Regions from separate parts of the Streptomyces sp. NPDC006997 genome, predicted to be linked through region 1. Evidence: riboswitches for the same ligand, from Rfam matches in the RefSeq annotation. Region 1 holds a riboswitch; the other holds the start of a gene.
The links. A riboswitch is a leader RNA that binds a small molecule or an ion and turns the genes downstream of it on or off. The one in region 1 is predicted to bind S-adenosylmethionine.
Positions count from the first base shown of each region.

Region 2: another riboswitch for S-adenosylmethionine. It lies ahead of ABZ659_RS24270 (aminotransferase class V-fold PLP-dependent enzyme); the one in region 1 lies ahead of thrC (threonine synthase).

Region 1 covers NZ_JBEYHH010000030.1:26,066-30,474, forward strand. Annotated here, with positions in the region: gene ABZ659_RS26520 (MoaD/ThiS family protein) at 213-488, opposite strand; gene thrC (threonine synthase) at 485-1,765, opposite strand; SAM riboswitch class I at 1,784-1,944, opposite strand; gene ABZ659_RS26530 (glucosyl-3-phosphoglycerate synthase) at 2,108-3,052, shown strand; gene ABZ659_RS26535 (trehalose-6-phosphate synthase) at 3,113-4,409, shown strand, end outside.
Region 2 covers NZ_JBEYHH010000025.1:59,739-64,147, forward strand. Annotated here, with positions in the region: gene ABZ659_RS24260 (cytochrome bc complex cytochrome b subunit) at 1-216, shown strand, start outside; gene trpD (anthranilate phosphoribosyltransferase) at 346-1,410, shown strand; SAM riboswitch class IV at 1,487-1,603, shown strand; gene ABZ659_RS24270 (aminotransferase class V-fold PLP-dependent enzyme) at 1,713-3,059, shown strand; gene ABZ659_RS24275 (Lrp/AsnC ligand binding domain-containing protein) at 3,040-3,321, opposite strand; gene ABZ659_RS24280 (rhomboid family intramembrane serine protease) at 3,318-4,151, opposite strand; gene ABZ659_RS24285 (hypothetical protein) at 4,306-4,409, shown strand, end outside.

The sequences.
Region 1 (4,409 bases):
CCAGAATTCAGGGCAAGTCGGGCCCGACAAAAGGATTGAATGGCGCAAAAGTGGCACACACTTTGGCTACTTCTTATCGCACGCGGAGCCGGAACTCATATCCCCTCGGCATCCGGAAGGCGACCCGTTCCCCAACTGTACCGCGCTCAATCACATGGAATGACCCCCTCCGCTTTTACGGAGGGGGTCACAAGAAGAACGCTCGACCCGGTTCAGCCGCCAGCGACCGCCGGAATGATCGACACGCCGGCGCCGTCCGGGGTGGCCGTCTCCAGCCCCTGCTCGAAGCGCACGTCGTCGTCGTTGACGTACACGTTCACGAACCGGCGCAGCTTGCCCTGGTCGTCGAGGACGCGGGCGGCGATCCCGGTGTGGTTCTTCTCCAGGTCCGAGATGACCTCGGCGAGGGTCGCGCCCTCGGCGGCGACCTCGGCCCGGCCGCCGGTGTAGGTGCGCAGGATGGTGGGGATACGAACGGTCACGCTCATGCGAGGCCAGCCTCTCGGAACGACTCCAGGTTGGGACGGATGGTCGCGGTCAGACCGGTACCGGCCACCGCGTCGAGGGTCTTCAGACCATCACCGGTGTTGAGGACGACGGTGGTCAGCGTCGGGTCGAGGACGCCGTTCTCGATCAGCTTGCGCGTGACGCCCACCGTCACGCCACCCGCCGTCTCGGCGAAGATGCCCTCGGTCCGCGCCAGCAGCTTGATGGCGTCCACGATCTCCGCGTCCGTGACGTCCTCCACCGCGCCCCCGGTGCGCCGGGCGATGTCGAGCACGTACGGCCCGTCGGCCGGGTTGCCGATGGCCAGCGACTTGGCGATGGTGTCGGGCTTCTGCGGCCGCACGACCTCGTGCCCGGCCTTGAAGGCGGTGGAGACGGGCGAACACCCGAGCGCCTGAGCCCCGAAGACCTTGTACGGCCGGTCCTCGACCAGCCCCAGTTCAACCAGCTCCCGGAGCCCCTTGTCGATCTTCGTCAGCTGGGACCCGGAGGCGATCGGCACCACGATCTGGTCGGGCAGCCGCCACCCGAGCTGCTCGCACACCTCGTAGGCGAGCGTCTTGGACCCCTCGGCGTAGTAGGGCCGCAGGTTCACGTTGACGAACCCCCAGCCCTCGCCCGCCGGGTCGCCGATCAACTCGGAGCAGAACCGGTTGACGTCGTCGTAGTTGCCCTCGATGCCGACCAGCTCCCCGCCGTAGACAGCGGCCATGACGACCTTGCCCTGCTCCAGGTCGTGCGGGATGAACACGCACGACCGGAACCCGGCGCGGGCGGCGGCGGCACCGACGGCCCCCGCGAGGTTCCCGGTCGAGGAGCACGAGAGGGTCGAGAACCCGAAGGCCCGCGCGGCCTCCAGCGCCTGCGCGACGACCCGGTCCTTGAAGGAGTGCGTCGGGTTGCCGGAGTCGTCCTTCACGTACAGACCGCCGGTGACGCCCAGCTCCGCCGCCAGGTTCCGGGCGTCGACGAGCTTGGTCCAGCCGGGGTTCAGGTTGGGCTTCTCGGCCACGTCGGCCGGAACGGGCAGCAGCGGCGCGTACCGCCAGATGTTGGCGGGCCCGGCGGCGATCCGCCGACGCAGTTCTTCGGCCTCGTACCCGGAGAAGTCGTAGGCGATCTCCAGCGGCCCGAAACACTCCTCGCAGGCGAAGACGGGGCCGAGGGGTACCCGGTGTCCGCACTCCCGGCAGGAGAGCGCCGCGGCGGGACCCAGGTCGACAGTGGGGGTGGCGCTTGCAACAGTCTGCACAGCCATGTGAGGCGAGGCCCTTTCTCCTCATCTTCCTCACGACGCATCTCGCCGTGAGACGGATTTGGCACCTTCCCTAGCCGGGAGCCTCGCTGAGAACGGTCGTCATCGACCGGTTACGAGAACCGACTGGAGGGTTGCCGGGGCTTCAACGGGCCGTATCCCTCTGCCCCTCTGGATGAGCGGTATGTGGTTGTGAACACTGACGACCCCCGACATGCGATGGTCATCCGCGTTGTTCAAGACTGTAACCGAAGGCCAGGACAGTTGAGAGAGACGTCCGAACCGCGAGATGGATCACACGGAACCGCTGTGACCACCTGATCGAACAGTGAGGAGCCGCCAACTGTGCTGGAAGAAGTCGAGCGCTGGCTGAGCACCCGCTCCTGGTCCAAGACGGACCGACCGCTCCACCGGATCCTGGCCGCGAAACGCGCGACGGGCCAGTCGGTCAGCGTCGTGCTGCCCGCGCTCAACGAGGAGGAGACGGTAGGCGACATCGTCGCCACGATCCGCCACGACCTGGTACACCAGACCCCTCTGGTCGACGAGATCGTGGTGGTGGACTCCGGCTCCACCGACCAGACCTCCGAGGTGGCCGCGGCGGCGGGCGCCACGGTCGTCCACCGCGACGAGATCCTCCCCCGCGTCCCCACCGTCCCCGGCAAGGGCGAGGTCCTCTGGCGCTCCCTGCTGGCCACCTCCGGGGACATCGTCTGCTTCGTCGACGCCGACCTGAGGGAGTTCTCCTCCGACTTCGTCTCCGGCATCGTCGGCCCGCTGCTCACCGACCCCGGCGTGGACCTCGTCAAGGCCATGTACGACCGCCCCCTCGCCGGCACCGGCGGCCAGGGCGGCCGGGTCACCGAACTCATGGCCCGCCCCCTGCTCAACATGCACTGGCCCCAGCTCGCGGGCTTCGTCCAGCCGCTGGGCGGGGAGTACGCGGCCCGCCGCACGCTCCTCGAACAGCTGCCCTTCCCCGTCGGCTACGGCGTGGAGCTGGGGATGCTGGTCGACAGCCTGCACCTGGTGGGCCTGGACGCCCTCGCCCAGGTCGACGTGGGCGTCCGCAAACACCGCCACCAGGACGGCCAGGCCCTCGGCCGGATGGCGGCGGCGATCTACCGCACCGCCCAGCTCCGCCTGGCCCGCGGCCACCTGATCCGCCCGTCCCTCACCCAGTTCGAACGAGGGGAGGACGGCTTCGAGCCGCGCACCTACTCCGTCGACACGGAGGAACGCCCGCCGATGGTACAGATCGCGGAGTACGCCGCCCGCGAGGTGGCCTGACCGGGCCAGCGTGCCGAACCGCACGTTTGAGCGTTTCCGGGCCGGGCTAGGTTGAGGCGTATGGCTTCCACGCAGGCTGCACAGGTGCTGGTCGCGTCCAACCGCGGCCCGGTCTCCTACCAGGTGGACGAGGACGGCTCGCTGCACGCCAGACGCGGCGGCGGCGGGCTCGTCTCCGGCCTCTCCGCGATCGGCCCCGACGCGGGCGCGCTCTGGGTCTGCTCGACCCTGGGCGACGGCGACCGCGAGGCGCTGCGCCGCGGCGTCACGGAACCGGGCGTCCACATGCTGGACATCCCGGCGTCCGTCCACACGGACGCCTACAACGGCATCGCGAACTCGGTCCTGTGGTTCGTCCACCACATGCTGTACGAGACCCCCGTCGCCCCCACCTTCGACGCGGGGTTCCGCGCCCAGTGGGACAACTACGCCACCTACAACCGCGCCTTCGCCGAGGCACTGGCCGAGCAGGCGGCCCCCGAGGCGAGCGTGCTCGTCCAGGACTACCACCTCACCCTGGTCCCCGGAATGCTCCGCGCCCTCCGCCCCGACCTGCGCATCGGCCACTTCTCCCACACCCCCTGGGCACCCCCCGAGTACTTCCGCGTCCTCCCCGACGACATCGCCGCCGAGATCCTCCACGGCATGTTGGGCGCCGACCGCCTCGGCTTCCTCACCCGGCGCTGGGCAGACGCCTTCACCGCCTGCCGCGAGGCGTTCACCGACGGCCTCGGCGCGACCCGGGTGGGCGTGCACGGCCTGGGCGCCGACGCGGACTTCCTCCGGGACCGGGCCCACCAGCCGGACGTGGCGGACCGGATGAACGCCCTCCGCACGGAGATCGGCACGGCACCCGACGGCACCCCCCGCCGCACGATCGTCCGCGTGGACCGCACGGAACTGTCCAAGAACATCGTCCGGGGCCTGCACGCCTACCGCCACCTCCTCGACACCCGCCCCGAGTGGCACGACCGCGTGACCCACGTGGCCTTCGCCTACCCGTCCCGGCAGGACCTCGCCGTGTACCGCGACTACACGGCGGAGGTGCGACGCGTCGCCGACCAGATCAACGCCGACTACGGCACGCCGACCTGGACGCCGGTCATCCTCCACGTCAAGGACGACTTCGCCCGCTCCCTGGCGGCGTACCGCCTCGCCGACGTGGCCCTCGTCAACCCCATCCGGGACGGCATGAACCTCGTCGCCAAGGAGGTGCCGGTCGTGTCGGACGCCGGCTGCGCGCTGGTCCTCTCCCGGGAGGCGGGGGCGTACGAGGAACTGTCCGAGGACGCGATCACGGTCAACCCCTACGACGTCGTCCAGACGGCGGACGCGCTCGCCACGGCCCTGTCCATGC
Region 2 (4,409 bases), on a different contig from region 1:
AGCCAGGACCAGCTGCACACCCTCACCGCGCACGAGCAGTACAAGCCGCTCGAACTCGGCCCCGCGGTCGACGAGAACGGTGTCGAGCGCAAGGTGAAGGGCTCCGAGAAGCTGCGCGCCAAGCTGAGCAAGGCGTACTTCAGCGAGGAGTCGCAGATCGCCAAGCCCACCGTCGAGGAGTACAAGGAGATCACGAGCGGCCACGGCCACCACTGATCCCGCGTTCGCCACACGCCACGCTCGAAGGGCCCCGTCCGGTGTTCGGACGGGGCCCTTCGGCGTGCCCGGACCTGGATAGGCTGGGCCCACCGACTGTTCTACGACGATCACGATCAGGAGCGGCTGATGAGCGCTGTGACCCCCGCTGGAGGCGACACCGCGGCGGGCCGTTCCTGGCCCGCCCTGCTGAACGGCCTGCTGGACGGCCAGGACCTGAGCGCCGACGCCACCGCCTGGGCGATGGACAGGATCATGAGCGGTGAGGCGACGGACGCCCAGATCGCCGGGTTCGCGGTGGCGCTGCGGGCCAAGGGGGAGACCGTCGAGGAGATCTCCGGCATGGTCCGGACGATGTACGAGCACGCCAACGTCATCGAGGTGCCGGGCGACACCGTCGACATCGTCGGCACCGGCGGCGACGGCGCCAAGACGGTGAACATCTCCACCATGTCGTCGATCGTCATCGCCGGCACCGGCGCCAAGGTCGTCAAGCACGGCAGCCGGGCCGCGTCCTCGGCGTCCGGCGCCTCCGACGTGCTGGAGAAGCTCGGTGTCAATCTGGAGCTGACGCCGCAGCGGGTCGCGGAGGTCGCCGAGGAGGCCGGGATCACCTTCTGCTTCGCGGTGAGGTTCCACCCGGCGCTGCGTCATGTGGCCGCCGCCCGCGGCCAGTTGGGCATCCGTACGACGTTCAACTTCCTCGGCCCGCTCACCAACCCGGCGAAGGTGCGGGCGCAGGCCGTCGGTGTCGCCTCGCTGCGGATGGCGCCGATCATGGCGGGGGTGCTGGCGGAGCGCGGCAACTCCTCGCTGGTGTTCCGCGGCGACGACGGGCTCGACGAGCTGACGACCACCTCGACCTCCCGGGTGTGGATCGTCCGGGACGGCAAGGTCACCGAGGAGACCTTCGACCCGGCGGACGTCGGCCTGAAGCGGGTGCCGGTGGAGGCGCTGCGCGGTGCCGACGCCTCCTACAACGCCGAGGTGGCCCGGCGGCTGCTGGACGGCGAGCAGGGGCCGGTGCGGGACGCCGTCCTGCTGAACTCGGCGGCGGCGCTCGCGGCGCTGGACCCGGAGGACGGACCGCTGGTGGACCGGATCCGGTCCGGCATGGAGAAGGCGGCCCAGGCCATCGACTCCGGCGCGGCCAAGCGCACCCTGGACCGCTGGGTGGCGGTCAGCAACGCGTGAGTTCCGTGCGGGGCGCGGTCCGGTATCCGGACCGCGCCCTTGCGCGTCGAAGATCGTATGGCAAGATGCCGTACCAGGTCATGAGTGACAGCTTCCAGGCCCCGGCTGGCTGTCCGGCAACCCTCCGTCCGTGGCGGGGTGCCCCGGGTGAGGACCAGGCCGTGAACAGCAAGGTTCATGGCAAGCGCGGTCGTCGAGGAGTTCTCCCGTGAGCCAGCGAATGCGATAGGGCCGCAGAGCCCCGCCTCCGTGCACCCTCTTCCCCTTCTTCACCCTTCTCTCTCCACGCACGGGAGTTCGCCATGTCCGTCGCCACACCTGTCTGTACCCCGCTGCCCGTTCTGGGCCGGGATGTCACCGTTCCGCTCGTCACCGGCGGTGAGGTCGCCTACGCCGCGCTCGACTACGCCGCCAGCGCCCCCGCCCTCCAGCGGGTCTGGGACGACGTGGCCGCCTACGCGCCGTACTACGGCAGCGTCCACCGGGGCGCCGGGTACCTCTCGCAGCTCTCCACCGACCTGTTCGAGAAGGCCCGCGGGACCGTCGCCGCGTTCCTGGACTGCCGCCCCGACGACCAGCTGGTCTTCACCCGGTCGACGACGGACTCCCTGAACCTGCTCGCCGCCGCGCTGCCCGCGGGGTGCCAGGTCTTCGTCTTCGAGACCGAGCACCACGCCGCCCTGCTGCCCTGGAACCGCGCCCGGGTCACCGTGCTCGACGCCCCGCGCAGCCCGGCCGAGGCGGTGGCGGTGCTGGAGCGCGCCCTCGCCCGGCGCGATCCCTCACCAAGCTCTCGGCTGCGCTCGAGCAGGGGAGGCCCCTGTGGCCCCGCGCTGGTCTGCGTCACCGGTGCCTCCAACGTCACCGGCGAGCTGTGGCCGGTGGCCGAGCTGGCCGCCGCCGCGCACGCGCACGGTGCCCGGATCGTCCTGGACGCCGCCCAGCTCGCCCCGCACCACCCGGTGAGCGTCCGGGACCTGGACGTGGACTGGGTCGCCTTCTCCGGGCACAAGCTGTACGCGCCCTTCGGCTCCGGTGTCCTCGCGGGACGTGCCGACTGGCTGCGGGAGGCCGAGCCGTACCTCGCGGGCGGGGGCGCGAGCCGTGGTGTGGTCCGGCGCGCGGACGGGGGAGTGGAGGTGCGGTGGCAGGAGGGCGCCGCGCGGCACGAGGCGGGCTCGCCCAACGTCATCGGCGCCTACGCCATCGCCTCCGCCTGTACGGCGCTCACGGAGGCGGGGTTCGAGTCGCTGGTCGCCCGGGAGCGGTACCTGATCGAGAAGGTGCGGACGGGGCTCGGCGACCTGCCCCAGGTCCGCTTCCTGTCGCTGTTCGGGGACGACGCCCCGCGCGTGGGGGTGCTGTCCCTGGTGGTCGCCGGCTGGCCCAGCGCCGACCTCGCGACGGCCCTGTCCGCCCGGTACGGCATCGGGGTGCGGGCGGGACTGTTCTGCGCCCACCCCCTGGTGCGGACCCTCCTCGACGGTGCCGACGGTGCCGACGGTGCCGACGGGGCCTGCGGCGCGGCCGACACCCCCAGCGCCCTGCGGGTCAGCTTCGGCGCGGGCACGCCGGACGAGCACGTGGACCGCTTCGTGGCGGCGGTCCGCCAGCTCGTGTCCGCGCGCGCTACGAGTCCAGGCCGATAGCGAACGCGGCCTCCAGGTCGTGCTGCGAGTACGTCCGGAAGGCCACGTGGGTGTCCGTCCCCTCGACGCCGGGGATCTTGCTGATCCGGCCGGGGATGACCTCCGCCAGGTCCTCGTGCTCCCGCACCCGGACCATCGCGATCAGGTCGTACGTCCCGGTCACGGAGAACACCTCGCTGACGCTCTCCAGGGAGGCGATCTGCTCGGCGATCTCGGGGATCCGGTCCACGCTGGTCTTGATGAGGACGATCGCGGTGATCACGGCTGGTTCTCTCCCTCGGGGGCCTGGGCTGGAGCGGCGGACCTCACTCTAGGGCCTGCCCGGCGGACCATGTCGCAGACGCGGGGCTTGCGACGCTGGCGCCGATCTCCCGCGCCCTGGTCCGCCGGGCAGGCCCGGGTCCTCCCCCCGAACCGGGCCCACGCGAAGCAGAAGCCGAGGCCGAAGCCCAGCAGGTGGGCCAGGTAGGCCACCCCGGGCCCCTGGGTGGCCCGTCCCGCCGCCAGCCACTGCAGGACCGCCCAGAAGGGCAGCACCACCCAGGCCGGGAACCGCACCGGCAGGAAGAACAGGAACGGCAGGAGACTGGTGACCCGGGCGTCGGGGAAGAGGAACAGGAACGCGCCGAGCACCGCGGAGATCGCCCCCGAGGCGCCGACCAGCGACTGCTGGGAGTCGGCGTTGGCGGCGGCGTAGCCCAGCAGGGCGAGGTAGCCGCAGCCCAGGTAGAACAGCGTGAACTGGACGCGGCCCATCCGTTCCTCGGTCATCGCGCCGAACACGTAGAGGAAGAGCATGTTGCCGAGGAGGTGGACCCAGCTGCCGTGGACGAAGAGGGCCGTCGCGGGGGTGAGGGTGGCGCGGGCGGAGCCTTCGAACAGATCTGCGGGCACCACGCCCCAGTGCCGGAAGTAGGCGCGCTGCGCGGCGAGCAGCCCGTCACCCGTGCCGTGCGCCGGACTGAGCCCCGAGGCCGGGCTGACCAGGAAGACCAGGCAGCACAGCGTGATCAGGGTGTACGTCACCGGCGCGGACGGCGCCCGCATGGCTCTGCTCACCCGGACGGCCACCGCGCTCCATGTACCGATCATGGACAAGAGCATGACGTAACGGGACGCAGCCGCCCAGATCGCCTCGCCGCCGTGGACGGGCGGGCGTCGGGTCTCCGCCAGGCCGTAGGGTTACGAGCCATGTGCGCCGGGGAAACTGGCGCATCACGGAAACTAGAAGGAGAGAACAGGCGCGATGACGGTTCCCCTGCCCACCGACACGACGCGGTGGCGCTGCACCCTCTGCGGCAACCTCACCCGCTTCGACGTGACGCGCTCGTCGAAGGTCGTCGAGTACGT